4 regions of the Ensifer sp. R1-3 genome follow, and region 1 is predicted to be linked to each of the others. Evidence: riboswitches for the same ligand, from Rfam matches in the RefSeq annotation. Region 1 holds a riboswitch; each other region holds the start of a gene.

Region 1 (5,763 bases):
TCGATCTCGAGAAGCTGAGCGATCCGGCCGAACTGAAGAAACTCCTCGCGCGCTTCACCGTGCTCTACGATCTGGAGAACAACATGGAAGTCGATCCGGCCGTGGTGGTGCTTTCAGGCAGCGGCAGCAATATCGGCATCAGCGCCGATACGCTCTTCCAACTGTCGCAGCTCAGGAAGGGCGGGTAGGGCTTAACGGCGGGCGGCCCGGATCACGCACTTCCGGATGCCGTCGTTACTCGCCTCGATCCTCGCGCAGCACCTTATCGGGGTTCATGATCCCCGCCGGGTCGAAGGCGTGCTTGATCCGTCGCATGAGCTCGATCTCGATCGGCGAGCGGATCGCCGCGAGTTCGTCTCGCTTCAACTGGCCGATGCCATGCTCGGCAGAGATCGAGCCGTCATGTTTGAGCACGACGGCGTGAACGATCGCATTGATCTCGCGCCACCGATCGAGAAAGCTCTGCTTGTCCGCGCCGACGGGCTGGGAGATGTTGTAGTGGATATTGCCGTCGCCCATATGGCCGAAGGCGCAGATGCGCGCGCCGGGGATGGCCTTGGAGACAAGCGCATCCGCCTCCGTCATGAAGGCCGGAATGCTCGACACCGGGACCGAAACGTCATGCTTGATGGAGCCACCCTCAGGCTTTTGTGCCGGCGACATGCTTTCTCGCATGTGCCAGAGCGCTCTGCGTTGCGCTTCGTTCTGGGCGATGACCGCGTTTTCGACGAGACCGTCGGCAATGACGGCTTCGAGAAGGTCTTGCACCATCCCTTCCGCGCTTTCGGCGGTATCCGAGGTGGAGATATCGATCAGCGCGTACCACGGATGCGTCGTTTCCATCGGATCTCTGACGCCGGCGATGTGCCGGGTGGTGAACTCGATGCCGAGCCGCGGCATCAGTTCGAAGCCCGTCAGGGCCGGCCCGCAGACGCTTGTTGCCCGATCGAAAAGCGTAAGTGCGTCCTCGACGCTCCTGAGGCCGGCAAAGGCCACCTGGTGGCCGCGCGGTTTCGGAAAGAGCTTCAAAACGGCGCCGGTTATGACGCCGAGCGTTCCCTCGGCGCCGATGAAAAGATCGCGCAGATCGTAGCCGGTATTGTCCTTCCTGAGGCGTCTGAGCCCATCCCAGATCTCCCCGGTCGGGAGCACGACTTCCAGCCCCAGGCAGAGCTGGCGCATGTTCCCATAGGCAAGCACGGCAGTGCCGCCGGCATTGGTCGAAAGATTGCCGCCGATCCGGGCAGAGCCTTCCGAGCCGAGTGACAGGGGAAAAAGCCGGTCGACGTCATCGGCGGCCTTCTGGATGTCCGCCAGGATACAGCCGGCGTCGGCCACGATCACGTTGCCGACCGGGTCGATGTCGCGGATGCGGTTCAGCCGCTCGAGGGAAAGGACCACGTCGGCTTTGCCCTCGCGTGGAATCTGTCCGGCCACATGTCCGGTATTGCCGCCCTGCGGCACGACTGCCGTTCGGGTCTGACTCGCAAGCCGCATCACCAGCGAAACTTCCTCGACGGAGCCGGGCCTGAGCACGAGCGGCGTCGTGCCGCGGTAGAGCCCGCGGGACTCGACGAGGTAGGGTGCCGTGTCGGCGGGTGCGGTGAGGGCATTGCCAGGCCCGACGATATCGACGAAGGAGGCGATGAGTTCGGGAGAAGGAAGTACGGTGGTCATGGCCCTGCCTCGGATCAACGTGGTTGCTTCAAGCGTGCCGATGGCCATCAGCCCCGCGGCGCGGCCGCGCGCTGCAGCCGGTCGATTATCGCCTCGCCGAGCCCCTCGCTCGGGATCGGGCCGAAAGCGATGGTCGCGGCGCCGCTGGCATCCGCTTTTTTCATATAGTCGAAAAGATTGGCGGCGGCTTCCCGCAGGCTGCCGCCCGGACTGAGATCCAGGACGATCGCGGCATCGGCTTCACCGGGAAGCGCCTCTCCGCCGAAGCGGATCAGGGCTTCTCCCTTCCGGACCTCATCGGCATCGAGCCGCACAGCGGCACCGGGAGCGTAATGCGAGGCGAGCATGCCGGGCGCCTCGATGACAGCGCCGGCGGCCTCCGGGCGCTCGATGGCGAGCCCGGTCAGCGCTTCGATCTCTGCCGCGTCGAGCCCCCCGGGCCTCAGCAGCCGCAACCTTCCGTTCTCGACCTTGACGATGGTCGATTCCAGGCCGATCGCGGCCGGCCCCGCGTCGAGGATGAGCTTCAGCCTGGAACCGAGATCCGCCTGCACATGGGCCGCACTGGTGGGGCTGATCTTGCCCGAGGTGTTGGCGCTCGGCGCTGCCAAAGGCCGCCCGAACCGGGCGATCACCCGGCGCGAGAAGCCGTCGGGCATGCGAATTCCGAGCGTATCGAGACCGGCGGATGCGAGCGTGTGCACGGTGCTCTCCCGCCGCTGCGGCAGGATCAGCGTGAGGGGGCCGGGCCAGAAGGCCTCGGCCAGACGTCTCGAAACCGGATCGAAGGTCACATGCGCCTCTGCCATCGCCAGATCGCAGACGTGGCAAATCAGCGGATTGAACCGCGGCCGCCCCTTCATCTCATAGATGCGGCTGATCGCATCGGGGGTCGTGGCATCGGCGGCAAGGCCGTATACGGTCTCCGTCGGGATCGCGACCGGTTCGCCGTCCGAAAGAACCGCGCAGGCTTTCTCGATTGCCCGCTCAGGTTCGATGCGCGTGTCGATGATTTCGGCCATGGCGTTCTGATCCTTTCCGTCGCTTCCTTAACGGAGCGACCGCAAAAACAGAACGATTTTCTTTGTCAAAGGCTGCGAACGATCCGGCGCAAGGCTTCGTCGCGTGCGCCGAGCATCAGCACGTTCTTCAGCGCCACCTTCGGATCCTGCGTCCGGAAAATCAGCCCGTTGCCGCGCACGTTGCGGTTGACGACGATCCGTTCCTCGCCGGCGTCGGGCTCGATCGCGACGGCGAAATACATGCGCGAGTAGCCCGGCTGGATACGGTCGAAGAAATGGGTCTCGTTCCCGAGCTCGCAGAAGAAGTTCGCGAAATAAAAGGACCAGGTGATCTCATGCCCGTTGGCGAGGCAGGTATTCGCGGCGGTCACGTGGCAATAGCCGAGATGCGGACTGCTGGGGAGCGTGCGATGGAAAACCATCTTCGGGAACTGGATCGAGGCATGAAACCCGTTGATTCGCCTGTGGGTCGTCTCGCCCGCTGTCGTCAGCTTCCGCGCCGTCTGCTGCGCCACCTCGGCATAACTCAGATACTGACGCTCGTTCGGCATCCACCGGCGTCTATCGATCCGGCCGGTCCGCAGGAACTCGGTGTGAGCCTTGGCTTTCGGCGGCGCGGCCGCCTTGTCGGCAGCGTCGTAATATCGGAGTTTTGCCATGGGCGTCGTCGCGCCATCCTGTCCGCAAGCGGGTTGATCGCGGCGAACGTTAAATCATCTCAGTTAACGAATTGGTCCCGGTATGTCCGGGCCGGCATCGATCAGACCCTTGTGTTGGCGGGCCGTGTCGCAGAATGGCCACTCGCCTTCGCGCCATGAACGGCGCTGCCGAAAAATCCGCCAGCTGCGCAGGGATTCATCTACTTCCTTGTTTGTTATGGATAATATTGCATGCCTTCGTGCCGATTGTGTCGCGCCTGGCTGTCGTCTTTCTGGAATCGGATGTCGTCTATTGGCAGTTGCCGGGCCGGTCCTCAGGCTTAGATGAGGACACTCAAGGTGCCGCCTCGAAGGGAGGGCGGAGAATTGGGAAGCCGGTCAAATCCCGGCGCTGCCCCCGCAACGGTGGTGGAGCGAACAGCCACGGCAGAAGGCCACTGGACACCGCGTCCGGGAAGGCGCCGGGCAGGTCCCTTGCGGACGGCTCCAGAGCCCGGAAACCAGCCTTGAAGCAGAAATAGACCGTAGCTGGTTGCGGCGGGCAGCCGGATCGGAGCCAATTGCGTTGCGGGTCCACGCGGCCGGCGCGGGTTCCAGTCCTGCCTCTCCGAAACGGCGGAAAAACGAGGACAAGGGCATGGAAATTCAGACCGAAATGCTGCGCAAGCTGAAGACCCGTCGCGAAGGCTACAGCCTCGACCGCGCCTTCTACGTCGATCCCGATTATTACCGTCAGGACCTGGAGCAGATCTGGTACAAGGATTGGCTGTTCATCGGCCATGATTGCGAAGTCCCGCGGCCGGGGAACTATTTCACGGTGCAGGTCGGCGATTACCCGGTCGTTATCGTTCGAGACAGGCAGGGCGCGGTCCGGGCACTGCACAATTCGTGCCGCCATCGCGGCTCGCGCGTCTGCACGCAGCACAAAGGCTCATCCGCCAAACTCGTCTGTCCCTACCACCAGTGGACTTACGAACTCGACGGCCGCCTGCTCTTCGCGCGGCAGATGCCCGAGGGCTTCGACCCGGCCGAGCACAGTCTGAAGCCGATCCACTGCGAGACCGTCGGCGGTTACATCTTCATCAGTCTTGCCGAACACCCGATGGACTTCCGGCCGTTCCGCGAGACGGTCGCGGCCTATCTCGCGCCGCATCGCCTGGGGGAAACGAAGGTCGCCTTCGAAAGCACCATCGTCGAGAAGGGCAATTGGAAGCTGGTCTGGGAGAACAATCGCGAGTGTTACCACTGCGCCGCCAATCATCCGGAACTCTGCCGTACCTATCCGGAAGCGCCGACCGTAACCGGTGTCCAGGGGGCGATGAACGATCCGGAAATCGGCGCCCACTGGCAGAAATGCGAGGCGGCGGGCCTTCCGAGCGCCTTCAAGATCGCGCCCACGGGCCAGTTCCGCATGACGAGAATGCCGCTGATCAACGGCGCCGAGAGCTATACGATGTCCGGACAGAAGGCTGTCCGCAAGCAACTCTCCATCGGCGTAGACGCCGATGGCATCGGGACGCTGCTCCTCTTCCATTATCCGACGACCTGGAACCACATTCTCGGCGACCATGCGATCACCTTCCGCGTTCTGCCGCTCGGGCCGGAACTGACTGAGGTTACGACCAAATGGCTGGTCAACAAGGATGCGGTGGAGGGCGTCGACTACACGATAGACGAGCTGACGCACGTCTGGACGGAGACCAACGATCAGGACCGGCAGATCGTCGAGGAAAACGCCTTCGGAATCCGCTCGCCCGCCTATGAGCCGGGTCCTTATTCCGCCGAACACGAGGGCGGCGTCATGCAGTTCGTCGAGTGGTATTCGAGCTTCATGCTGGACCGCCTTCAGGGCGGGGCCGCGCATCTCTCGCGGGTGGCATGACGATGGAAATGCCTCGCTCCTTTCACCATTTCGACGAGCTCGACCCCTGGAGAGACCGTCAGCACATGCTGGAGTGCATGTCGGCCGTAGCCGAAACCGCTGACGTGATGACCTTCACCTTCCGCTCCGACAAGCCGGCCTGGTTCCGCTACCTGCCGGGGCAGTTCGTGACACTCGAACTGCCCGTCGCAGCCGAGCCGGTGATGCGCACCTATACGCTGTCATCCTCGCCATCGCGCCCGCTTTCGGTCGCGGTCACGGTCAAGGCGCAGCCCGGAAGCATCGGCACCCGCTGGATGTTCGACAATCTGAAGCCGGGCATGATGCTCAAGGCGTTCGGGCCGCTCGGCGACTTCAGCTTCGTCCGTCATCCCGGTGAAAAATATCTCTTCATATCGGCGGGGTCGGGCGTCACGCCGATGATGTCGATGACGCGCTGGATGGCCGACTGCGCGCCGGAAACGGATGTCACCTTCATTTCCTGCGCCCGGCGCCCGGACGATCTCCTCTTCAGATCGGAGCT
Region 2 (5,763 bases), on a different replicon from region 1:
ACGCCGCCGCTTGCTGCCAAAACGCTTGTGGTCATTTGCTCCGTTCCCAGTTGCTGCACACTTCCTGCAGCTGTCGATCTCAAATCCGCTAGCAGGCGTGCCGACATGGGCACAAAGACTGAATAAGCGCGTGCATCGCAAGACCCTATTACTTGCAAGCCGCGCATTCGCCAAGGCGGTGCGGCAACTCAAATGAGTTCTCGCCGTCAACGCACGAGTTGCAGCAAATGATACTGTCCAGGTTGTGGCTGGAAATGGACGCTGGAGTGCCGATCTCAGCTCCGTCGAGTTCACCGGCACGCCGCGCCAATTTTGCTATCTTTGCGTCGCCTGTTCTGGTCTGGCCACCATCATCAAGGGGTGCACAGTCGGAATTGTAGAGCACACCCTTGACCTTGCCATCGTTGGAAGCTCCACATTCGCTCAAGTCAGATCAAAGGAGACTTTTCGATGTATCACCTCAACGTAGAAGACGTGACCTGCGGACACTGCGCCGCCACGGTCGAGAAGGCCGTCAAAGCCGCCGACCCGAAGGCCAAGGTTGCCGTCAATCTCGAGGCGAAATCCGCCTCGATCGAATCCGAGATTGCACCCGATGTTTTCATCGCTGCGATTGAAGACGCTGGTTACCGGGCGTCCTTCAAAAAGTCCTGCTGCAGCCACGTCGACTGATTCCCCAGGTTACCGAACAATCACACGCGCCGCGCCGGGGGCGCGCGTGATTGGCAAACAATAGAAACTTAACGAGCCGTTCCGGCAAAACCAAAGCAGGTTGGGAATGGTTTCTTGAACCCTCAGATCAGCGGGCGTATCCCCGCAGCTCGCTGTACTGCTTGACCTGAGCTTCGGTTAGCACGCGCATCATCTCAAGATGGGCTGTTAGATGAATGTAGCGCAGGTTTGCTCTGATTGTTTCCACCGCGCGAAGTTGCGCACGAAGATTGGCCTTGTTGATCGAGCCCTCACGGAACGCAATCTCAAGCGCCAATTCGCCCGCGATCAGTCTCTTTCCTTCGCTCACCGCGTCTTCTCGCATCTTCTCGAAGATGCGCTGCGTCGATGTTTCCTGGTCGACGCTTAAGGCGAGGTCGGCCTTCATTTTCAGCACATGAGAAGGTCCTGGGATGCCGTTAAGCTCGGCGGCTTTCGCCAAGCCCCACCCTCCGCCACTTTCAAGTTCTGCAAGATCGTCCGCCGACAGGCTTTTGATTTCGCTGAGCTCTTGGTTGGCGTATGGCTAATGGTGGACGTGTTCTCCCGCGGCCGCTGGGGGCAGCGGCAAAGTAACGGCCATAAGCGTAAGGAACAGGATTTTCATGGGGACACCAGTTGGAACTAACGAGAGAGGGTGTTCAGCTTGCCAACCGATCGCCACCGTGAACATGATAGTTATCATGTCGGATGAAATTCTTGCCTTTCTTCGGCCGAGGGCCGTCGCGCGTAGATCCTTTGTGAAGGGCGATCACCTCTTTCACAGAGGCGATCCGGTGCGAGTCATGTTCCTGGTAACCGATGGATGTGCAAACCTCGTGCGCTATCAGGAGGACGGCCGCCCTGCGGTTTTGCAGCGTGCCAGGCGAGGAACGGTGTTAGCCGAAGCCTCTGTGTTTTCGGATCACTACCACTGCGACGCCGTCGCCGCGATGGCGACGGAAGTGGTTCTGGTCGCAATCGGCGAGATCCAGCGGCTGCTAAACGAGGACCATGTCTTCGCCTTGGAATGGTCACGCCACCTCTCGAACGAACTGCAACATACCAGGAAGCGCGCCGAAATCCTTGCCTGCGGACAGTCGCAGCCCGGCTGGACGGCTGGCTAACATGGAGCGACGGCGATCTTCCCCCAAAGGGTGAATGGCGAAGACTTGCCGAAGAGATCGCAGTTTCTCCGGAAGCACTGTACCGCGAGATTTCACGTCGCCGTGACTAAGATCGGAGATGCAACTCAGGAGCCGGGCGTCGGCAGCGACTGAACGGCCGGCGGGTTCGACATGGCAGCAGTGACAGAATTCAAAGCACGCCCTGTCCGCGCGCGAATTGATTCGGCCATGCGAGAGCGACAGGTCCGCAGACGTGGAGGCGATCGCTTCGACATGCCGCAAGGTTGGCGATCTTCAACGTTGGCCATTCCTCTTGTCGAGAAAACTTCCGTCAGAGTGCCCTGGGATAATCGCGTGGAATGACGAGTGCCTGAAAGAAAAAGGCCCCACCGGGGAGCCTTGTCATGTGATTGGATTTTCGGTTTGATCGACACCGGCAACACAGGGGCAGCTCGATGACTTACCTCGAAGAAGATTCAGAACGCGGAATTCAGCTCTTCATGGCTGAATATGCAGTCAACCGGGAAGAAGCCCTTCGTCTCATCGTTCGAGACTGGTTAGGCAGTCACGGTTATCTCGCTTTAACCGAGGATGAATCAGAACTCGGCAAAGACACCGCAATCGACGAAACGGCGACGCTTGGCGGGGCTTAGAGCAGCGAGGCGCTTTTTCCCCGCCACTCCTGTATGTTGAAGAATGAAGCACCTTGTATCTCTCCAATTCGGAGCTTTATTTCGTCTCGGCAGGAACACGCGTCGCCGGCATTTGGCAGCTGACCGGAGAGAAGGCAGATGAACCTTTCTATGCGCCTTGCACTTCTCAGCCTCGCCTGGCTGATGGTCGGGCTCGGCATTGTCGGAATCTTTCTCCCGCTGCTGCCCACGACGCCTTTCCTCCTCCTGGCGGTATGGTTGTTTTCGCGCTCCTCGCCGCGTCTCGCGAAATGGCTGATGGACCATCCATTGTTCGGGCCGCCATTACGTGACTGGCGGGAAGAAGGAGCAATCTCACGTCGTGCCAAAATATCTGCAGTTTTGCTGATGAGTTTGGCACTCATCTATTTGTGGGTTGCGTTCGAACCACCGGCAATCGCTTTGCTCGTGGTTACCGGTATCATGTTCACCTGCGGTGCCTTCATCGTGTCCCGTCCAGAACCGCCAAACAAACCATGAGAAAAGCAGCACGCGCGCCGCTCCTTGTTTCGACACGTCCCTTTGCCGGCAATGCATGCGCAATAGGTGCGAGTGCCGTAGCGCTCTCTGAGGGATGGCTCTCAATGCTTCGAGGTTACAGTCGCTTGCGTTTCAAGGACGTTCGTTGCAAGTCCAACTTCCTGCCCGACTAACACTGATATGGCGAGGATGAAGGCCGCAACACCTAGACCGGTCAGCAATTCGACGTCCATTATTACCTCCTGGTATACGCGCCCGAGGCATAAATGCGTTTCGGAGGCGCCGCGGCAACCCTAGGTATTTAGGGAATTTCCAGCGCCTGCCGTTCGCGGCACACGCCTGTTCGATTGCGAATAACACGAACGAGAGCCACAAACTGCGCTCCCTCGCATTTTTTCGCGGCGACCCAAGCGCGGATGGGCGCACATCGAACGAAATGCTAGGACGCCCAGAATCCCATAATAACTTGCTGAAACAATTCCTGACCCTCAAAGTGATGGGCGATGCAGCACCATTGCGGCAGGGTATTTTGGAACAAGTCGCTCGTAGCGGCAGGATCGGAACGTCGCGAGCGGTCATGTGTTGACCCCCGAGGAGATCCCACCCATGCCGACAAACAGAAGATGAAGAGGCTGATCTGGGACTGCCAGAAGGACATCGCCGCGTATGTGACGCCGCAAAGCGGAATTGGGCAGGACAAGCCGCTCCAGATGCTAACTTCCCGGCTCGACGGTGGTCAGGCGGAGAGGGCGTGGGCGACGATTGGCACGACTGGTGGCCGGACGACAATGATGGTGAAGACGCGACGGCGGAACCCCCGTGCCTCGGACAGCGAGACGGCCTGACACAAACAGAGCTGCGGTGGCATTGAAGGCTGATCCGCCGCAGCTCCGACGCGACATATTCTTCGTCCCGCTGGGCTCTCGCCCTCTTCCGATCCGCTTCGAATGCCGCTTACTGCTGGAGAATTGGGAACGGCGAAAGCGAGATCAATTCCGCTTACGCCTCAGATTATCGCCCCCATACCCATGCACTGGGCGTGTTCATAATCACGCCGCCTGATGCAGTCTGATATTGAACATGGGACCACGACTGTAGCGATCAAGCGCCTTTGCACCGGCGAGAACACCCAAGTCGATCAGCGGCTCCAGCAGAATGACGCTCATGTAGGCAGCGCCGAACGAACCCACGGCCGCGAGATTTTCGACGCTGAAGCCGTGGCCATAAAGTGCCCAGAAGGCAACCCATGCAACAATACCGCCCTGATAGGTCGTGGAGAGCGCCAAAGTTTGCCTATATTTCAATTCCACGTATGCGGTCCGAGACGGAATAATCCGCGCGGCGAGCAGACTGGTTGCCCAAAGGGGCACCAGCAACGTAGTTACGTTCATCCCATATTGTGGCAAATCGAACGGCGCAAAGAAAAGCCCTTGAAGAAGCAGACCAGCCGCAAGGCCAACCGCAGCGGCGCCTGCTCCGAACAAGAGAAGAAGGGTTGAACCCAGGATAAGATGGACTTCCGAGACACCAGCAGGATGGTGCGGCAGAACTTCGAAAAAGCAGAAGACCAAAGCCGTTGTCACGACACTGCGTAACACGAGCGCACCGGCACCACCGTCGTTGCGAATACTGTCAGCCGCCAACTTGGCGGTGAGCCCGAGAGCCCCTGCGGCAGTGGCATAACTCAATATAATCTTTGCGCCATCGACGACGCCTGGTTCGATATGCATGTGCTCTCCTTTCCGCACCCACCGTGCGGCGTGGCAGTTGTTGAGGCGTGTCGCCCAAGGTGATGGCAGGTCTCCTGGCTTGCGGGTCGTAGCTTTGTCCGCCTTATCAGCCGATTCACGGCCAATGGCATCCTTGGACTTTGCTCGCCGCTCACAGTTGCGGGGGCAGCCACGGTTTTAGCCCCTGATGGGTCGTCCTCACCGTGTTCCCTTTTCATCCGCCGTTCTTCAGTCGGGCGGAACCATCACATGATCTGGTATGCTCACGCTGGCCAGAAAACAACGGAAAATGTTCTATCCACAAGACCATTCAGGCCTTCGGCTGCTCGAAGTTCGCGCCGATCGAAGATTTGCCGAGGGCAAGGTCATCACCCAACTCGAATACCGCGGCCGAACCAGAGGCCAACGCCCCGGAGTATTGTGGCCTGGTTGCGCGAGAACCCATCTTCAAACAAGATGCGAAAGACCAGGGTCGGACACGAGCGGCTTCCCCTGGAAAGGGCAAATCGCCGTTTGGTTGATCCTCCGCGAATGACGCAAAGGCCGGTGACGGCGGTCGAGACTGGTATTCTATCTTTCCATGCGGCGTTGTTGGGCCAGATCCTGCATCCGACCGGCGAGATCGTTCACGAGCGCATGGCGTCGGCAGAGGCTGCTGTCCGGGGCGGAAGAGGCTGAGTGATGGGCGACACGCTCGATGTATTTCCAACCGAGGTGAAGGCTTCGGCTACTATCTCAAGATGCGGTGCCTACCGTTACCGTCTCGAGCGGCAATGGGATTCGGAGAAGGCCAAGGTCGCCTTCCTCATGCTGAACCCGCCCATAGCGGACGCCTGCCAAGATGACCCGACGATTCGCCGGTGCATCGGCTTCGCGAGGGCTTGGGGCCACGGCGGCTTGATTGTTGGTAACCTCTTTGCACTTCGCTCCACCGATCCGAAGGCCCTTTACGACCACCCTGACCCGATCGGCCCAGATAACGACAGGCACTTGCTCTCGATCGCGCAAAGCGCACGTAAGATCATATGTGCGTGGGGAACACAT
Region 3 (5,763 bases), 1.1 Mb from region 1:
CCCGGCCAAAAACAAGGTCCGCGTCGTCGGTCCGACCTTCCTTCCGCAGGAAGAGAGCGCGATCGACCTCAAGCATCCGCTTGGGCCCCGTTACCAGCCGCTGCAGGAAAACTGACATACGCCGTTGCGAGCATTCTGCAAGAATGGCGATGCTCTTGAATTCCTTGAGTACCGACTGCGCGGCCTACTGGACTTGTCCTTTGACCGTTGCCGATCAAAGGACAAAAACATGCAGAAGATCAAAGCGCGTCTGATAAGACGCGCGGCGCTGTACGTATCGAAGGACTGCAATCTCTCCTCTTCCTCATCCCTGTGCTTGTCACAGGGATCCAGCAGCGCCGCGTCTGCGGCGCGGGAAGAGTCCTTTCAGCCCAAGGACTTGGTCTGGCTGGATCCCTGTGACAAGCACAGGGATGAGGAGATCAACAAGCCGCGGCGGGTATCCCGAAACTCAACAGGCCTTGGGGCGGGGTGAGGAAAAGTGTGTGCGGTTTTCCGCTGCATCCCGCTCTAACCTCTTGGAATTGATCGCGTTCAAGTTTTTTGGTCGACCGACCTAATAACATCGTCATCTAACGGACGCCCCAGCCTTCCTCGAAAACGAGATCTTCGAGCGGCAAGCGCTGTCGCCAGCCCTTCGCGGCGAGTTCCGGCTCTTGATACAGCTTGTCGACGAAACCGAGGCAGAGCCAGGCGACGATTTCGACATGATCCGGGATTCCGAGGATAGCCTTGATCTCGCTCTCGTGGAAAATGCTGACCCAGCCGACGCCCACGCCCTCCGCCCGCGCGGCGAGCCAGAGGTTCTGGACGGCGCAAACGGTCGAGTACAGATCCATCTGCGGATTATGGGTGCGGCCCAGGACGACCGCTCCGCCGCGCGTCCGGTCGCAGGTCACGCAAATGCTGAGCGGCGCCTTGCGAATGCCTTCGAGCTTCAGCGACCGGTACTTCGCTTGCCTTTCGCCGGAAAACATCTCTGCGGCCTCGTCATTGGCGCGCTGGAAAGCCCGCCAGACTTTCTCCCGCGTCTCGTCCTGGCGCACGAGCACGAAGTTCCAGGGTTGCATGAAGCCGACGGACGGCGCCTGGTGCGCCGCACCGAGCAGGCGGGCGATCAGTTCCTCGGACAATGGTTCGGGCAGGAACTCGTCGCGCACGTCGCGACGCGTCTCAATGGCACGATAGACGGCGGCGCGCTCGTCCGACGAAAAAGCTCCGGCGGCCGTAAGGCAGCCGTTCGGGTCAGGCAGCATCGTTCGATCCCCAACAATGCGGAAACCTCCCGCCGTCCGCGCGGGGCCGGTCTATCTCGCCAGGCCGGTCTTCTGACTTCGGATCATCCGTTCGCGCCGCCTTCCCGAATAGCTTCAATATTCAGTGGCAAAGCTCTGAAAAGATTCAGAGCCCTTTTCGGCGAGAACGTCCCCTTCACAGCGTTGGGCACGTGCCGGAACTGCACCGGCTTCCCGATTCTCCCGCATTTCGCGGGCACCTGACGGGCGCATATGGCCACAGGTCCCCACGAAAGGCAAGGCAAGCAAGCGGGAGCTTCAGAGCGGCGCCTCCGGATGAGGCGAGGCGTCATAGGCACCCCAGATCGACTGATCGAAGCAGATGACGGAACCCGTCATGAGGCCGGATTCTGCCGATGAGAGATAGGCGCAGGCACGCGCGACCTCGGCCGGGTCGACGAGCCTGCCGAAGGGCTGGCTCGCTGCCGCCTTTTCGAGCCAGTTCGCCGGCGCATCGTGATATTCGCGCTGGATCCGGTCTTCGCCTTCCGAGGCCATCCAGCCGATGTTGAGGCCGTTGACCCGTATCCGGTTGCGAAGGACGGCATAGGCGGTATTCTTGGTCAGCGTCTCCAGCGCCCCCTTCGACGCACAATAGGCTGCGATGAAGGGCTGACCCGCCTTCGCCGACATGGAGCCGATATTGACGATCGTGCCCTCCGTCTTCTCGCGCCGCATCACCTTTATCACCTCCTGCATCAGAAAGAATGGCGCCCGCACATTGACCGCGAACATCCGGTCGAAGAGTTCCGGGCTGGTGTCGAGGATCGTACCCCTGTCGGTGATCGCTGCGGCGTTGACCAGCGCATCGACGCGGCCGAAGGCGCGGTCGCAAGCCGCCACGACGGCACGGGCATCCTCCACCCGCTCGAGATCCGCCGGTACGTAGACGACCTTCGAACCCGTCGCCGCGGCGATCTCGGCAGCTTTCGCCTCGCCCTTCGCCGCGTTGCGCCCGCAAATGACGACGCCGGCGGCGCCGCGCTCCGCGAAGAGTGCGGCAATCGTGGCACCGAGCCCCTGCGTGCCCCCGGTCACAATGGCGATCTTCCCGTCCAGTCGGGCGTGGTCCGTGCTCATCCTGATCCTCCCTTTGAGATGTTGGTGAATATGCCTTGGTGAGCGTGCATTAATGCCTGTTGAGATTTGGGATACCCGCCGCTACTTGTCTGATCTCCTCATCCCTGTGCTCGTCACAGGGATCCAGCCAGACCAAGTCCTTGGGCTGAAAGAACTCCTCCCGCGCCGCTGACGCGGCGCTGCTGGATCTCTGTGACAAGCACAGAGATGAGGAGGAGAGATTGCAGTCCTCCCCACGCTGACCGACGTGCTCGGCAACCTTGTCCGCACCGCCCTACGCCCCGACAAATCCACCAGAGCACCAACGCCATCATCCATCTCGCAGTAGCCGTGATAAACTCAAGATCTCAAAAGACCTTAAGCCAAGACGGCTAGCTTAGCTTTTTCGCCGCCTGATCGGCCAGCGCTTCGGCAAACGCCTCAACACTCCATTCGCCGGCGAGCGCTTCGTGCATCAGCTGTGCCTGCGTCCTGGGCGCCAGACCGCCAACCGGCGGATCACGATCGAGATTGGTCGGGAACGAATACCCCTCGGCGCACGCGGCAACCGCATTGGCAATTTCGTCCTGCGTGAGCTTGCCTCCGGCCGCAAGAACTTTCAGAGCCGGAAAGAGCACGGCGCACATGTGTTCGCGATCCACCGTTTCCATCGCCCGGCCGAAGGCGGAGGATACCTGCAGAAGATTGGCCACACGCTTGATTCCGGCAGACCGGTTGCTGCCCGCGGCGTGGAAAAGCGCCGGGTTGAAGAACACGACGTCGCCCTTCTCCAGCGGCAATTGCACGTGGTTCTCTTCGAAATAGGTGCGGAACTCCGGCCGTTTCAAAGCGAGATATCCGGGCAGATACGTCTGGCTATAGGGCAGGAACAGGGTTGGCCCGCTTTCGACCGGCATGTTGCAATGGGCGACCGCGCCCTGGAGCGTCAGGACCGGCGAGAGCCTGTGCACATGCGCCGGATACTGCTCTATAACGGCCGAGGTCTGAAAGCCGAGATGATAGTCGCGATGCGGCGATTGAGACGCGCCGCCGGGATTGACGCGGTTGACCTGCGCCGTCATCTGGTAGTTCGGACCGAGCCAGGCTTCGCTGACGAGCGCGATGATGGCGTTGCCGTAATAGGCCGCGAAATTCTCGGGGTTCTTCAGGCAGTGCTTTTCGAGTGAATTCCAGATCCTGTCGTTGGCGCCGGGCTTGGCGAAATGATCGCCGCCGCCGCTGTTGGTGCGGTGCTGTTCCTCGATGATCTCGTCGAAGATGCGGCTTGCTTCGTCGATCACCCGCGTATCGGTGAAGGCGCGCTTGAAGACCGCCACGCCCGGCCCCGTCGCAAGCGCCTCGCAGATCTCCGCAAGCACCGACCGCCTGCCGTCCTGCGTGGCGCAATCGCCGGCAAGACGGGCGCTGTCATAAATCAGGACGTTCTTCTGGCAGTCCGCCGCGTACGGATAGTCCGCCAGGCTGACACGGTGCTCGACCGCCGCACGAAATTCCTCGATATCGCAGGCCGCCTCACTGAGCCACACGCGTTCCAGACGCGCCCGCGCGGGATTGTCCGTCTTCATCAGCTCTCCTCCTCAAGGATGACGATGATGCGACTATACGGCTTGCCCGCTTCTGATATAGAGCAGGAATCCATCAAAAAGCCATCAGGAGGGATCGGTGGCACATCCGTTTCTTGTCAAGGACATCGCCTTCCAGGCGGGACTCAGTACGGCGACCGTCGATCGCGTCCTCAACGGCCGGCAGGGCGTGCGCCAGCAAACGGTAATGCGCGTCAATGCAGCCATTCGTGAACTCGAGAGACAGCAGGCGGGCCTTGAGGTACAGGGACGCAAATATGCCGTCGACGTGGTGATGGAGGCGCCGGAACGCTTCACCGAAGCGGTGCGCAAGGCATTCGAAAGCGAAGCCGCGACCTTCATGCCTACGGTTTTCCGGTCCCGGTTCCATTTCGCCGAGACCATGCGGCCGCAGGACATCAGCCAGTTGCTCGACCGTATTCGGCTTCGGGGAGCCGACGGAGTAGTCCTCAAGGCGCCCGACGTGCCGGAGATTGCGGCCGCCGTGGCGCGGCTCGAAAATGCGGGAGTTGCGGTCGTCACGCTCGTTACCGATCTGCCGCATTCATCGCGGACGGCCTATGCCGGGGCTGACAACCGCGCCGCCGGTGAAACCGCAGCCTACCTGATCGGCGAGCGCTTCGCGGACCGGCCTGCGACTGTGCTGGTCACCATATCGAGCAGCCGCTTCCGCGGCGAAGAGGAACGCGAGATCGGTTTTCGCCGCGTGCTGCGGGAAAAATATCCGCATATCGGCGTGGTCGAGATCAGCGAGGGCCATGGCAGGAACGAGGAGACAGGCGCTCTTGCCCTCAAGGCAATCGCCAGCCATCCGGAGATCAATGCTGCCTATTCGATCGGCGGAGGCAATCGCGCTGTGCTCGACGCCTTCGGACAGATGCAACGCGGCTGCGCTCTCTTCGTCGCTCATGACCTCGACGAGGACAATCTGGATCTCCTGCGTCAGGGCCTGGTCCAGTTCGTTCTTCACCACGACCTGAAAACGGACGTCCACATGGCTTTCCACGCGGTCATGGAGCGCCGGGGCGCACTGCGCGCCTCCGAAAAGCGGCATCTTTCCGCGGTCGAAGTAATCACCCCTTACAACCTGCCGCGTATCTGACCCCCGCTGGCTATTCCTCCGGTTCGTAGCGTACGAAGGCAAAGGCGGTGCCCGAGGGCGACCAGTTCGGGACATTCACCGTCCCCTGCCCGCCGAAGAGTTCGAGCAGTACGCGCGCATTGCCGCCGTCCGGATCCATCAGGCGGAGACGCACGTCGAGATCGCGCGGGTGATCGAAGACATCGCCGTCATAGGAGAGCACGAGCAGGTGTCTGCCGTCCGGAGAAGGGTGCGGAAACCAGTCGCCATAAGGGCCGTCGGTGATGCGCTGGACATCCTTGCCGTCCGGCCTAACCCGCCAGATCTGCATGCGGCCGGTACGGCTCGAATTGAAATAGATCCACTCCCCGTCCGCAGACCAGTCCGGCCCGTCATTGCGGCCCTGCCCCTGCGTCAGGCGGCGTTCCTCCCCGCCATCGACCGGTATCGTGTAGATGTCGAAGACCTGATCGCGGATCCCGCAATAGGCCAGCATGCGCCCGTCGGGCGACCAGCCGTGCCAGTAGGACGGCAGGTTGCGTGTGACGAGCCGCGGCGTGCCGCCCTCTGCCGGCAGGAGATAGATTGCCGAACTGCCGAATTCCGTCTTGTCGCTGATCACGAGCGTGCTGCCGTCGGGCGAGATTCCGTGATCGTTGTTGCAGTGCCGCGCAAAGCCGGTGTCGATCTCCGTGGGATCGGAACCGTCGAAGCCAAGCCGGTA
Region 4 (5,763 bases), on a different replicon from region 1:
GGCCGATGATCTGCTCGAGGGCAGCCACCGCGATCGACGCCAGACGGCCGAGCGGCGTCGGTTTCGACCAGTCTCCGTCGAAGACGAGCAGCCTGCCGCCCGGCTTCAGCAGGCGGAACCATTCGGCGAAGGCCTGCTCCGGCTCTGTCAGCGTCCAGACGAGATGCCGGCAGACCACCGCATCATAGGTCTCGTCCGGCTCCATCGTGCGCTCGGCATCGGCCAGTATGAAACGGACCCTGTCGTTCCCAGCGTGCTTGCGCCGCGCGACGGCGAGCATGGCCTCGGAGAAATCGAGCGCCGTCACTTCGTGGCCGAGCGAAAGGAGCACGTTGGTCACCTCCCCCGTCCCGCAGGCGAGTTCGAGAACCTTCAGCGGCCTCGCCCCCAGTGCGTCGCGCATCGCTGCCGCCCAGGCGTCGAGCTCCGGCCCCGGCGGAATGCGATGGCCGAAGGCGAGGTCGAACGTTTGCGACCGCTTCGACCAGTATTCGCGGATATCTTCCTTCAGGTCGTGGTTGCGCATGTCCATGGGTCAGGCTCCGACGGCGGCGATTGCGGCAAGCGGACGCGGGCGTCTTGCGCGATAGCGGATGGAGCAGCTTCCGTCGAACTCGTGCTCGACCTCGACCTCGATCCCGAAGACTGCGCGGATGCGCTCGACCGTCAGTACCTCCCGCGGGCGCCCGAGCGCCACCAGCCGGCCGGCCTGCATCACCGCGATCCTGTCGCAGAACATAGCGGCGTGGTTGAGGTCATGGAGCGCTGCGACCACCGTCAGGTCCTGGCGGCGAACGAGGTCGAGCAGGCTGATCTGATGGCCGATGTCGAGATGGTTGGTCGGCTCGTCGAGGAGCAGGATCTTCGATTGCTGCGCCAGCGCCCGAGCAATGTGCAGCCTTTGCCGCTCGCCGCCGGAGAGCGTGTGCCAGAGGCGATCGGCAAGATGCGCCATGTCCACATTTGCGAGCGCCGCCCCGACGATCGCATCGTCCTCCGGCGACCAGGGCGAAAGCGGCCCGAGATAGGGCGTGCGGCCGAGCTCGACCGCTTGGCGCGCGGTGATCCGCTCGCCGGTCTCGGCCTGCTGCTCGACCAGAGCGAGCCTTTGCGCGACCGTGCGGCGGCCGAGCGTCCCGATCGGACAACCGTCCAGAAGCACCTCCCCCCTCTTCGGCTTGCGGATGCCCGATATGAGCGACATCAGGCTCGTCTTGCCGGAACCGTTCGGGCCGATGATGCCGAGGAACTCTCCCGTCTCGACGGTGAGGGAGACATCCTTCAGGATCTCCACCCCACCGGCCGACCATGAAACCCCGCTCGCCGAAAGCGTCATGCGCGGTCCCTCCTTTGTCCGAGTATCAACGCGAAGGCCGGGGCGCCGACGAGCGCCGTGATCACGCCGATCGGCAAGACCTGGCCGGGAATGAGAACGCGCGACAGGATGTCCGCGAGGATCATGAATACGGCGCCGATGAGCGCCGCTGCCGGCAGCAGGACACCGTGGCGGACGCCGACGAGCATGCGGGCCGCATGGGGGATGACGAGGCCGACGAAACCTATCGACCCGACGGTGGATACCATCACCGCCGTCATCATCGCCGAGACGCCGACGAGGGCGAAATAGGTTCGCCTGACCGAGATGCCGAGCGAGGCAGCCGATTCCGACCCGAAGGTAAACGCGTCGAGGGGACGGGCATGCCAGAGACATACGACGAGACCGAGAAGCGTCGCCGGCACGGCGAGCCAGGCATCCGGCCAGCGCACGCCCGAAAGGTTGCCGAGCAGCCAGAACATGATGCCGCGCGCCTGCTCGGCCGTCGCCGCCTTGGTGACGATGAAGGAGGTCAGCGCGTTGAAGAGCTGTGATCCCGCCACACCTGCCAGGATGATCGCCGCGGTGCCGCGGCCGGCCTTCACCGCCAGCAGGCTCACCAGGACGAAAGCGACGAGCGCGCCGATGAAGGCGCCGAGCGGCAGCGTCAGCATCCCGGCACCCACACCGAGAATGGCGACGCTGACCGCGCCAGTCGAGGCGCCGGCGGAGATGCCGAGAATGTAGGGGTCGGCGAGCGGATTGCGCAGCAGCGATTGCAGCACGGCGCCGGAGAGCGCGAGCGACGCCCCGCAGGAAGCGGCCACGACCGCACGGCTCAGCCGGTAGCTCCAGATGATGCCCTCGTCGATCGGTGCCAGCGGGTAGCCGGCGTTCCACAGCCGGTTCGCCACCGTCTGCGCAACGGTCTTGAACGGGATCGCCGTTTCGCCGATCGCAGCGCCCATCCAGAGTGCTGCGAAGAGGATGACGAGCGCGGCGAGAGCCGCGCCGACGCGTCCCGTCCCCGTTCGCCCGGCCAGGGTCAGCACGCGGCTCACTTGCCCAACCCACCCTTGGAGGCCAGCCCCGCCTTGGAGGCCAGCCCCGCCTTGGAGGCAAGTCCGGCCTCGGCGATGGCATCCGCCAGCGCTTCGATGCCTTCGATCGTGCGGATCGTCGGGTTCATCGCCTGCGCATCCATGGCGAACACATAGCCTTTGGCGACTGCCGGCATGAGGCTCGCCACGGGATCGGTCTTCAGGAATTCGAGTTTGGCGTCGAGGCTGTCGAGCGGGTAACGTCGACGTTCCATGGAGCCGGCCACGATCATGGTCGGCTCGGCTTTGGCGATGGTCTCCCAGCCGACCGTCGGCCATTCGTCTTCTGTGTCGATGATGTTTTCGATCCCGAGCGCCGCCATTATGTAGCCGGGTGCGCCATTCCTGCCGGCGACATAGGGGTCGGCATCGGCAGCGCTGGAGAACCAGAAGACGGCCGAGAGCTTGTCCCCGGCCGAGGCGACCTTGGCGCGCGCCGCCTCTTCTCGGCTTTTCAGCTCGGCGACGACCTTCTCGCCCTTATCCTGAACATTGTAGATATGCGCCAGCTCGCGAATTTCCCGGTAGACGAGGTCCATGGTGAAGACCTGCCGTCGCACGCCGTCGCTCGCCGCCGAGTTCTCCTTGCCGGTGCAATCCGAAGGCGATGTGTAGACCGGAATGCCGAGCTCCTCGAACTGCTCCGGCCTCGCGACCACGCCTTCCGGGCCGACCTGCCACTGAAACTGCACCGCCACCATGTCCGGCTTCTTGGCAAGTACGCTTTCGAAGCTCGGATCGTTGTCTGCCAGGCGTTCGACCTTGGCGTTGACCTCCTCGTAACCTTCAAGGACGGGGCCGACCCAGAGGGCGGTGCCGGCGACCTTATCCGCAAGGCCGAGCAGATAGAGGATCTCGGTGCTGCTCTGGCCGATCGAGACGGTGCGCGTCGGCGTCTTGTCAAAGGTGATCTGCCGTCCGCAATTCTCGAGTGTCAGCGGATAGGTCGTCTCGGCAGCGTAGACGGGATGGCCAAGAGCCGCTGCGCCGATGGAAAAAGTAATGAGACCCGCAATGAGCGGTCGTTTCAGAAAGCTGTTCATGAATAGTCCCCGAGTGTGAGGCCGCTAGGCGGCCGTGATGGTCAGCCTGCCGATCGGGTTCGATCGGACGAGTGACGGCTGGACCTCGGGGAAACTGATGAAAGTGTGCGCCGCGAGGCGCGAAAGACGGTCATGGCTTGCTCCTGTTCCGGGCATCCCCGCCCGTGACGTTGGATCGATTTGACGGCAGGTCTCCTGGCTCACGGACAGAGTCGCTCATCTGCCTTCCCGCGCAACGCGCGCAGTGGCTGGCGCCTTGGCGCCACAAGGATGAACGACGATCCGCTTACAGTTGCGGGGGCAGCCACGGTTTTGGTCCCTCTTGGGTCGTCCCCACCGTGTTCCCTATTAATCCCCTCCACCTCACGGGTAGGGGAACCGTCCGGCTCAGTTAATGTGGAACGCAGCCCCCGGTCAAGGTGAAACGCGACGCCGCGCCTTGCATCGGGCTTCAATATGTTATGTTATTACACTCGTCAACAGAAAGTTATGTAATACCATTTCATTCCCGCGCCGGACCGTTCCGATTAGCCTTCACCGGCACCGCTAGGTCAGCATCGGCCACTATGGCTTTAGGCCATCACATGGCCGCAGGATGATGGGTTCCCGGCTTTGCGCCGCGAGTTCGCGGCAGCCGCCGGCATCGCAAAGCGTCCAGCCGGAGACGGTCGCGCCGGAGGCGGCCAGGACGAGTTCGGGAAGCGGCGGCAGGTCGGGCGTCCAGACCCACCAGCGGCCCTGACGACGCGCATTCTCTCCCGGTTCCATTCCCGCACCCGAGCCCTGCACGCGCGCCTCCTCAAGAACGAGACCCTCTGCCGTAACGGCCCAACGCTCCTGCCATTCGGTCTTCTCGACCGAATGGGTCCAGCCGAGGGTGAAGACACCCGCAGCAACGGCGACAACCTTGCCGCCGATGATGCAGGCAAGCGCGCTCATGCCGGTTCCACCGTCTGCCGGCCAGCCTGGCGGGCGCGCCGCCAGATCAAGAAGGCGAAGACCGCGGAGAGTGCGAAGCCGACCTCATCGGTGATCGGCAGCGCCGCCAGCAGCGTGAAGGCGGCCGCGGCCGCGAGCACCCGCTCGAGAACCCCGAGCCGGACGGCGGCGAAGCCCACCACGGCGGCACCCCAGAGCGCGATCGCCAGGCCGGTCTTGACGACAATATAGGCGACGGCAGCCGGATAGCCCACGATTGCGGCCATCGCGCCCCCATCCTGCAGCATCAGCGCCGGCGAATAAACGGCCATGAACGGGATGACGAAACCGGCCGCCGCCACCTTGATCGCCTGGATCGAGATCTTCAGCCCGCTTTCCCGCGCGATCGGTGCCGCCGCGAAGCAGGCAAGCGCCACCGGCGGCGTCAGATCGGCAAGAATGCCGAAATAGAAGACGAACATGTGGCTGACGATAAGCGGCACGCCGAGTTCCAAAAGCGCGGGCCCGGCGATCGACGAGGTGATGATGTAGTTCGGGATCGTTGGTATGCCCATGCCGAGCACGAGGCAGGTGACCATCGTCAGGAGCAACGACAGAAACAGGCTCTTGCCGCCGACCGAGACGATGAATTGCCCGAAGGTATTGGCCGCTCCGGTCAGCGTCATCGTGCCGATGATCACGCCGACGAGCGCGCAGGCGATCGCCACCGGAAGGGCCGTCTTCGCCCCTTCGGCAAGCGCATCGCGGCATATCACCAGGGTCTCCCGGCCACCCTTCAGGAACGCGTTGCCGGCAATCAGCAGCGCCAGCGCTGCGATGATCACGCCGATGCCGAACTGGAAGAAGGCGGCCGCCACGAGGCCGAGGCCGACCCAGAAGATGATGCGTATGACACCGGCGGGAAGGCCGAGCGCAAGCGAACTGCCGAGGATCAGAAGGCCGGTGAAGGCGAGGCCGACCGTGCCGGCGAAAAGCGGCGTGTAGCCGGAGAACAGCAGCCAGACGAGCGCGGCGAGCGGCAGGATCAGATGCCACTGTTCGAGGATTGCCGCCCTGGCCGAGGGCAGTTGGTCCTTGGGCAGGCCGAGCAGCCCGTGCTTGCCGGCTTCGAGATGGACCATCCAGAAGGCGGAAGCGAAATAGAGGATCGCCGGTATGACCGCGGCCTTGACGATCTCGTAATATTCGACGCCGAGCGTCTCAGCCATGATGAAGGCGACCGCGCCCATCACAGGCGGCATGATCTGCCCGCCCATCGAGGCCGTTGCCTCGACGCCGCCTGCAAAGGCCGCCCGATAGCCGAACTTTTTCATCAGCGGGATGGTGAACTGCCCGGTCGTCACCACATTCGCGACGCCGGAACCGG

Evidence for each region. Region 1 has a riboswitch for cobalamin ahead of M1D43_RS09255 (aromatic ring-hydroxylating oxygenase subunit alpha). Riboswitches for the same ligand answer to the same signal wherever they lie in the genome.
Region 2: it holds a riboswitch for cobalamin, as region 1 does, so the genes downstream of both, M1D43_RS19830 (energy-coupling factor ABC transporter permease) here and M1D43_RS09255 (aromatic ring-hydroxylating oxygenase subunit alpha) in region 1, are expected to answer to the same signal.
Region 3: it holds a riboswitch for cobalamin, as region 1 does, so the genes downstream of both, bluB (5,6-dimethylbenzimidazole synthase) here and M1D43_RS09255 (aromatic ring-hydroxylating oxygenase subunit alpha) in region 1, are expected to answer to the same signal.
Region 4: it holds a riboswitch for cobalamin, as region 1 does, so the genes downstream of both, M1D43_RS17370 (ABC transporter substrate-binding protein) here and M1D43_RS09255 (aromatic ring-hydroxylating oxygenase subunit alpha) in region 1, are expected to answer to the same signal.

Annotation. Positions count from the first base shown of each region.
Region 1 is NZ_CP096515.1:1,910,996-1,916,758, reverse strand. It holds gene M1D43_RS09275 (DUF1217 domain-containing protein) at 1-188, shown strand, start outside; gene M1D43_RS09270 (FAD-binding oxidoreductase) at 235-1,677, opposite strand; gene M1D43_RS09265 (L-threonylcarbamoyladenylate synthase) at 1,725-2,699, opposite strand; gene M1D43_RS09260 (DUF6656 family protein) at 2,765-3,358, opposite strand; cobalamin riboswitch at 3,679-3,881, shown strand; gene M1D43_RS09255 (aromatic ring-hydroxylating oxygenase subunit alpha) at 3,996-5,240, shown strand; gene M1D43_RS09250 (FAD-binding oxidoreductase) at 5,237-5,763, shown strand, end outside.
Region 2 is NZ_CP096516.1:520,207-525,969, reverse strand. It holds gene M1D43_RS19870 (hypothetical protein) at 1-35, opposite strand, end outside; gene M1D43_RS19865 (heavy-metal-associated domain-containing protein) at 451-672, shown strand; partial or broken gene M1D43_RS19860 (hypothetical protein) at 800-1,396, opposite strand; partial or broken gene M1D43_RS19855 (Crp/Fnr family transcriptional regulator) at 1,395-1,927, shown strand; gene M1D43_RS19850 (hypothetical protein) at 2,273-2,470, shown strand; gene M1D43_RS19845 (YbaN family protein) at 2,609-2,989, shown strand; gene M1D43_RS19840 (hypothetical protein) at 3,091-3,222, opposite strand; gene M1D43_RS19835 (hypothetical protein) at 3,613-3,834, shown strand; gene M1D43_RS19830 (energy-coupling factor ABC transporter permease) at 4,039-4,719, opposite strand; cobalamin riboswitch at 4,767-4,981, opposite strand; gene M1D43_RS19825 (DUF1643 domain-containing protein) at 5,401-5,763, shown strand, end outside.
Region 3 is NZ_CP096515.1:796,004-801,766, reverse strand. It holds gene M1D43_RS03890 (DUF2865 domain-containing protein) at 1-115, shown strand, start outside; gene bluB (5,6-dimethylbenzimidazole synthase) at 573-1,256, opposite strand; cobalamin riboswitch at 1,302-1,514, opposite strand; gene M1D43_RS03880 (SDR family oxidoreductase) at 1,554-2,375, opposite strand; gene M1D43_RS03875 (phytanoyl-CoA dioxygenase family protein) at 2,747-3,940, opposite strand; gene M1D43_RS03870 (LacI family DNA-binding transcriptional regulator) at 4,038-5,060, shown strand; gene M1D43_RS03865 (TolB family protein) at 5,071-5,763, opposite strand, start outside.
Region 4 is NZ_CP096516.1:14,210-19,972, reverse strand. It holds gene M1D43_RS17385 (class I SAM-dependent methyltransferase) at 1-532, opposite strand, end outside; gene M1D43_RS17380 (ABC transporter ATP-binding protein) at 536-1,336, opposite strand; gene M1D43_RS17375 (FecCD family ABC transporter permease) at 1,333-2,376, opposite strand; gene M1D43_RS17370 (ABC transporter substrate-binding protein) at 2,373-3,458, opposite strand; cobalamin riboswitch at 3,627-3,856, opposite strand; gene M1D43_RS17365 (DUF1850 domain-containing protein) at 4,023-4,397, opposite strand; gene M1D43_RS17360 (TRAP transporter permease) at 4,394-5,763, opposite strand, start outside.